One region of the Delftia sp. RIT313 genome, then DNA from elsewhere that is predicted to be linked to it. Evidence: riboswitches for the same ligand, from Rfam matches in the RefSeq annotation. Region 1 holds a riboswitch; the other holds the start of a gene.

The links. Region 1 has a riboswitch for glycine ahead of gcvT (glycine cleavage system aminomethyltransferase GcvT). Riboswitches for the same ligand answer to the same signal wherever they lie in the genome.
Region 2: another riboswitch for glycine. It lies ahead of BW39_RS24650 (D-amino acid dehydrogenase); the one in region 1 lies ahead of gcvT (glycine cleavage system aminomethyltransferase GcvT).

The regions. Positions count from the first base shown of each region.
Region 1 covers NZ_JFYT01000080.1:20,690-24,090, reverse strand. Annotated here, with positions in the region: gene BW39_RS24480 (fatty acid--CoA ligase) at 1-874, opposite strand, end outside; glycine riboswitch at 1,044-1,155, shown strand; glycine riboswitch at 1,171-1,289, shown strand; gene gcvT (glycine cleavage system aminomethyltransferase GcvT) at 1,349-2,482, shown strand; gene gcvH (glycine cleavage system protein GcvH) at 2,616-2,990, shown strand; gene gcvP (aminomethyl-transferring glycine dehydrogenase) at 3,062-3,401, shown strand, end outside.
Region 2 covers NZ_JFYT01000082.1:4,319-7,719, forward strand. Annotated here, with positions in the region: gene BW39_RS24645 (FIST signal transduction protein) at 1-204, shown strand, start outside; gene BW39_RS24650 (D-amino acid dehydrogenase) at 228-1,559, opposite strand; glycine riboswitch at 1,652-1,762, opposite strand; partial or broken gene BW39_RS24655 (invasin domain 3-containing protein) at 2,416-3,401, shown strand, end outside.

The sequences.
Region 1 (3,401 bases):
GCGCCTGTTCGGGCGAGGCAATGGGGTCGGCCAGCAGCATGGTGACCATGGTGGGCGCCGCGAAGAAGAAGCTCACGCGCTCTTCGCGGATCAGGCGCCAGGCCTCGGTCACGTCAAAGCGGCGCAGCAGCACCTGGGTGGCCCCGGCCTGCAGGCGCGGCAAAAAGCTGGTGTGCAGCTCGGCCGTGTGGTTGAGCGGCGCCATGGCCAGGCCCACGTCGTCGCGCGTGAACTGCATGGTCTGGTGCATGAGGGCGTTGTGCGCCAGCTTGCTGCGGTGCGTATGCAGCACGCCCTTGGGCCGGCCCGTGGTGCCGCTGGTGTACATGAGGATGCAGGGGTCGCTCTCGCGCACATGGGCCTGGGGCGGCGCGCTGCTGCGGCCCCTGGCCAGGGCGGACAGGCGCTGCGTGGCCCAGACCGGCAGCGGGTCTGCCGGGGCATCGTCGGCAAAGATCCAGTGCTCGATGCCTGCGCCAGTGCCGCCGCCTTCGGCCTTGAGCAGGGCCTGGGCGCGTGCGGCCACCTCGCCGCCCTCGTGCTCGAACACCAGGGCGCGCGCAGCACCGTCCTTGAGGATGAAGGCCAGCTCCTGCGCCGCCAGCCGGTAGTTGATGGGGTTGAAGATGGCGCCCAGGCGCGCGGCCGCCAGCATGGTGAAGACAAAGGCCGGCGTGTTGTAGAGAAAGGCCGCGACCACGTCGCCATGGCCTATGCCCAGCTCGGCCAGGCCGTGGGCGTGGCGGTTGACTTCGGCATCGAGCTGGGCGTAGGTCCAGGCGCGGCGCTCGCCGCCCTCCCAAGCCACCAGGGCTTCCTTGTTCGGCAGGTAACGTGCCGGCCAGGCCAATGTGTCTCCCAGCGTCTGCTGCATGTGCGCTTCTTCCTTCTCGCTCACGAGATTTAATATATCGATGCATCTCAATGTAGGAGATTTTTTAGACAGTTATGCAATTTGCAAATGCATCCATGCAGGCAAGCGCATGGAGCTGCAGTCGGCCCGCGGAAATCCCGAAGCCGCGCGGGCGCTGGCCGCAGCTAGAATGCGCCGGTCAGGAGAGAGTGCCCGCCCGGCCGCAATGGTCACAGGCAGCGGCACCGCCGAAGGCGCAGGGTTCGTCCCGAACGCTCAGGCAAAAGGACTGGCACCGCCTGCCGCCACGGCCGCAGGCGTTCCTAGCTGGAGAGAGATGCAGGGCACGGCGGTGTGCCCCATCCACCGAAGGAGCAAGCCCCACGCATGGAAGGTGCGGGTGAATCTCTCAGGTAAAGCGGACAGCAGGGCAGGACATCCCGGGATTCCGGGATGGCGTTGTGCCTTGCCCCTTGCCGAAAAGAGAGTCCCTCCTTGACCGCCGCCTCCACCACCGATCTGCTCAAGACCCCGCTGTTCGACCTGCACCAGGAACTGGGCGCGCGCATGGTGCCGTTTGCCGGCTACTCCATGCCCGTGCAATACCCGCAGGGGCTGATGGCCGAGCATCTGCACACGCGCGAGGCGGCAGGCCTGTTCGATGTCTCGCACATGGGCCAGATCAGCCTGCGCGGCCCGGATGCCGGCGCGGCGCTGGAATCGCTGCTGCCCATGGACGTGCTGGGCCTGGGCGAACACCGCCAGCGCTACGGCCTGCTGCTCAATGAGGCGGGCGGCATTCTGGACGACCTGATGTTCGTGCGCCGCGAGGACGACCTGTTCCTGATCGTCAACGGCGCCTGCAAGCACGAAGACCTGGCGCACATAGAGGCCCGCATCGGCCAGCGCTGCGAAATCGAGCCCCAGTTCGACCGGGGCCTGCTGGCGCTGCAGGGCCCGCAGGCAGCCGCCGCCATGGAGCGCCTGCTGCCCGACACGGCCGGGCTGGTGTTCATGACGGGCGGCCACTTCGACTGGGAAGGCGCCGAGCTGTACATCACGCGCAGCGGCTATACCGGCGAGGACGGCTTCGAGATCTCCTTGCCCGCCAGCCACGCCGAGGCCTTTGCCCGTGCCCTGCTGGCCCAGCCCGAAGTCAGGCCCGTGGGCCTGGGCGCGCGCAATTCGCTGCGCCTGGAAGCCGGCCTGTGCCTGTACGGCAACGATCTGGACACGACCACCACCCCGACCGAGGCCGCCCTGAACTGGGCCGTGCAGAAGGTCCGCCGCATTGGTGGCGAGCGCGAAGGCGGCTTTCCCGGCGCGGCCACCGTGCTGGCCCAGCTGCAGGCGCCCGAGCTGCTCACGCGCAAGCGCGTGGGCCTGGTGGCCCTGGAGCGCGTGCCCGTGCGCGAAGGCACGGAACTGCTGGATGCCAGCGGCCGCAAGGTCGGCCAGGTCACCAGCGGCCTGCTGTCGCCCACGCTGAACCAGCCCGTGGCACTGGCCTATGTGGAGCCGGGCAGCGCCGCCATAGGCACCACGCTGCAGGCCATGGTGCGCGGCAAGGCCGTGCCCATGCAGGTGCAGGCCACGCCCTTCGTGGCGCCCCGCTATCACCGCGGTTGAGGACAGCCTGCGCGCTTGGCGTGGATCGAGTTCGGCGGATTCGTTTTTCCTGCCATCGCATGCCGCTACAGTGCGCACTGACCTTTCTCAAACCGCCTTTCACAGGTTTTTTCAGTTTCTATCGGAGCAAGCCATGAGCATCCAGTATTCCAAGGACCACGAGTGGATCAACGCCGCCAACCCTGACGCGGCCATCGTCGGCATCACCCTCCACGCGCAGGATGCGCTGGGCGACGTGGTGTTCGTCGATCTGCCCGCCGTGGGCACCAGCTTCAACCAGGGCGATGTGGCCGGCGTGGTCGAGTCCGTCAAGGCCGCCGCCGATGTCTACATGCCCGTCAGCGGCGAGATCGTCGAAGTCAACGAAGCCCTGCGCGACGACCCCTCCCTGGCCAACAGCGACCCGCTGGGCGAAGGCTGGTTCTTCAAGGTCAAGCTCAGCGACGCAGGCCAGCTGGCCGCGCTGCTCGACGAAGCCGCCTACACGGCCTTCGCACAGAGCAACTGACGCCACTTTCCGGCCAGGACGGGCGCCAGGGCCCGCCCTGGCGCTTTTCAGCTTTTGAGACAGGTCCCTCCATGCTGATGTCCTCCACCCAGCCCCTTGCCGCCCTCGAGAACGCCACCGAATTCGTGGCCCGCCATATCGGCATTGCGCCCGAAAACGAGGCCCACATGCTCAGCGCCATTGGCGCGGCATCGCGCGATGCGCTGATCGACGCCATCGTCCCGCCCTCCATCCGGCGCCACCAGCCCATGGCGCTGCCGCCAGCGGCCACCGAGGCCCAGGCGCTGGCCGAACTCAAGGCGCTGGCAAGCCGCAACCAACTGCTCAAAAGCTTCATCGGACAGGGCTACTACGCCACGCACACGCCCGGCGTGATCCTGCGCAACATTCTGGAGAACCCGGCCTGGTACA
Region 2 (3,401 bases), on a different contig from region 1:
GAGGCACAGCCCCGCATCCGTGGCGCCATCTACATCAGTTGCCGGGGCCGCGGCGGCGGCCTGTTCGGCGGCCCCGATGCCGAGCTGCGCACCCTGCGCCACGCACTGGGCGATGTGCCATTGATCGGCTTCGTCGCCGAAGCCGAGATCATGGACGCCCGCCTGCACCGCTTCGCCGGGGTGTTGACGGTGTTCACTGCCTAGGCGCCGTACACGCCGTCTGAACCTCAGACCGCGCGCGGGCGCACCGTGCCTGCGCTGCGATCCGGGTCCATGGCTGCGGCCCCCAGAAAATCGAAATCCACGGCCGGCTGCCTGCCGCTGACCAGGTCGGCCAGCGCCATGCCGGAGCCGCAGGCATGGGTCCAGCCCAGCGTGCCGTGGCCGGTGTTCAGGAACAGGTTGGCGATGGGCGAGCGTCCGATCAGCGGCACATTGCTGGGTGTGGCGGGGCGCAGGCCGCTCCAGAACTGGGCGCGCCCGGTATCGCCGGCGCCGGGGAACAGCTGCTGCACGCGCCGCACGATGGCCTCGCAGCGCACGGGGTCCAGGTTGCGGTCGTAGCCGTTGAACTCGGCCGTGCCGGCAATGCGCAGGCGGTCGCCCTGCGCGCCCGTGTAGCGCGAGAACACCAGCTTGAACTCATCGTCCGTGAGGCTGACCTGGTAGGCCTTGGCGGGGTCCAGCACCGGCAGGGTCACGGAGTAGCCCTTGGCCGGGTAGATGGGCAGGTGCAGCCCCAGCGGCTGGGCCAGCAGCGGGCTGAACGAGCCCATGGCCAGCACATAGGCGTCGCCCTGGATGCGTTCGTAGCGGCCATCGGCATTGGTCACCTCCACATGGTCGATATGGCGGCTGGCGCCCGCACCCGTGGTGCGCAGCGCCATGACGTGGTGGCCGTGGCGGAACTGCACGCCCGTGGTGGTGGCAATGCGTGCCAGCTCGCGCGTGAAGAGGTTGGCGTCGCCCGATTCATCCTCGGCCGTATAGGTGGCGCCCGCTATCTGCCCGCGCACATGGGCCAGGGCCGGCTCCAGGCGCACGGCTTCGTCGGCGTCGATCAGGCGGCGGTCGCAGCCCAGGGCCTGCATCTGCTCGGTGGGCTTGAGCGCGCCCTCGAACTCGCGGGCGTTCGTGTAGAAGTGCAGGATGCCCTGCATGCGCTGCTCGTACTGGATGCCGGTGTCCGACCGCAGCTGCTGCAGAGCCTCTCGGCTGTAGGTGCCCAGGCGAACGATCTGCTGGATGTTGTGGCGCGTGCGCGCGGGCGTGCAGTTGCGCAGGAAGGACAGGCCCCAGAGCCACTGGCGCATGTCGGCGCGCAGGCGGAACAGCAGGGGGGCATCCTGACGGCCCAGCCAGCCCAGCAACTTCAGCGGTGCGCCGGGGTTGGCCCAGGGCTCGGCATGGCTGACCGAGATCTGCCCGCCGTTGGCAAAGCTGGTTTCGGCGCCGGGCGCAGCCTGGCGGTCGATGACGGTCACTTCATGACCGAGAGATTGCAGATAGTAGGCCGAGGCGGTGCCGATCAGGCCGGCTCCGAGAACGATGACGCGCATGACAATGCCCTTTCAAAGGCATGTGCCGGTCACGCGGAAGCTGGTAGCTATGGATTCAATAGCAAGCAGCCGGCGTCCGTCGTGACGCAGCTGCCGCTCCCCCTGTCCTTGGTACCTGAGAGATTCACCGCCGTCCATGGGAACGGGGCTTGCTCCTTCGGTGCGCCGCATATTGCGTGCGGCGGCTCTCCAGACGGCATGTTGTGTTTGCAGTACGGAACCTGAGCGTGTATGGGAGTTTGCGCCTTCGGTGAGGCTCGGCACCGTGGTGCCCGCCTGCTCTCCTGCAGGGGCGATTCTATGTGGCTTGCGCAGCCGGTTCCAGTCGTACTGGGGATACCACCAGTTACTACCTGTATGTGGTGTGGCCGATTCAGGGTATTCCCTAGATCGCTCAAGCGCCTCCCTCGTAGCGCTGGCACGAGTCTTCGATTTCATGTAAAAAAACTATTGAAATAGAAAAAAACATGATTTAGCCTATCGGTATGTGTGGTGGTTTGACAGCGCATGTTCTGATCGATTGAACCTCCATGGGGTAACCATGGGTTGTATATCTGTCGGATAGGCGACTTACCGTTGCACAGGTGAAGGTCTATGGAAACTGGCCCGCCACTGGAAAAAATACAAGCACGGTGAATATGGTTCGTTGAGGGAGGAAAAAAATGATTTGCATCGCAAACCCGGCTGAAGTTGTGCCCGGCTCAATGGGCAATGGAGCAGTGCGCAAGCGCTGATGGAAATCCACCTTTTTTGATTGACGCGCAGGATCTGCGCGAAACCCTGTTACTTCCAATGTCACCGGTTGCAAGGTGAGTTGTGAGTTCTTGACTCAAATAGAACTATCCGAGGTGCGGCGATGCAAATGCGCTGGGTACAACTGATGGCCATTGCCATTGGGGAAAATATTTTCCTGTCTGATTTCCTTGAAAAAATGGGGAATATCATGCGCGTTCTTGATCGCCTGCCTGGTTCGGTGTTTTTACGAAAATGGCGTGCAGCGAGGTACTTGTTCTCGTTGCTGCTGCTTTCGTGCGCCGGTATTTCATCCACGGCACTCGCGGCGACCATCGTTTTCACGGTCACCGACAACAGCGACGCTCCCAATGCCAATGCAACGACACCAACCACCTGTGTCAGCACGCTGGGAGGCACCTTTGCTGGCGCATGTACGCTGCGAGCTGCCATTCAGGCAGCCAACTACACGCTGCAAACGCTGGATCCGAGTGCCGATGTTTCCATCGTCTTTGCGCCGACACTGTCTACGTCGGTACGAACCATACAGAGTGGGACATCCAAGGATGCGGCCGGAAACCTCCATCCGTATGTCGACAATCAGACGGTTTACGTGCGCTGTGCCAATACATTCGTCAGCGGAGCCCAGTCCGGCGCCGTGACGGGAGCCACCAATGCCTGTGGTCAAACCCAGATGATCAGCGGCGGCGATACGGGCACCACCACTGGTGCCGGTGGTGCCTGGTACTGGCTCAAAGGCACCGTGCCAGCCGGCACGGGCTCATTGACCATCGATTTCGGGGGAGTCATACAAGTCCAGAACTGGGCGGACTCCGCCTGGGAAACCTTTTATCTTGGTGGGAAGAATATCACTCTCACCAATTCGCCCAACATGACCTGTGGCGAAGCGGTATTCGTCGTTGGCTCCTCAGCAAACAATGTCACCATTGATCGCGTCGGCCTGGTGAATGTGGCGCCAACCCCTGCGGGAGAGGGGACGCCGTTCAACTGCGAGCTGTACGCGGAGATTCATCAAGGCGCACAAAACGTATTCTTTGCCAATAGCACAATCAACTCCGCGATATGGAATGGAAATTACGGCAATAACAA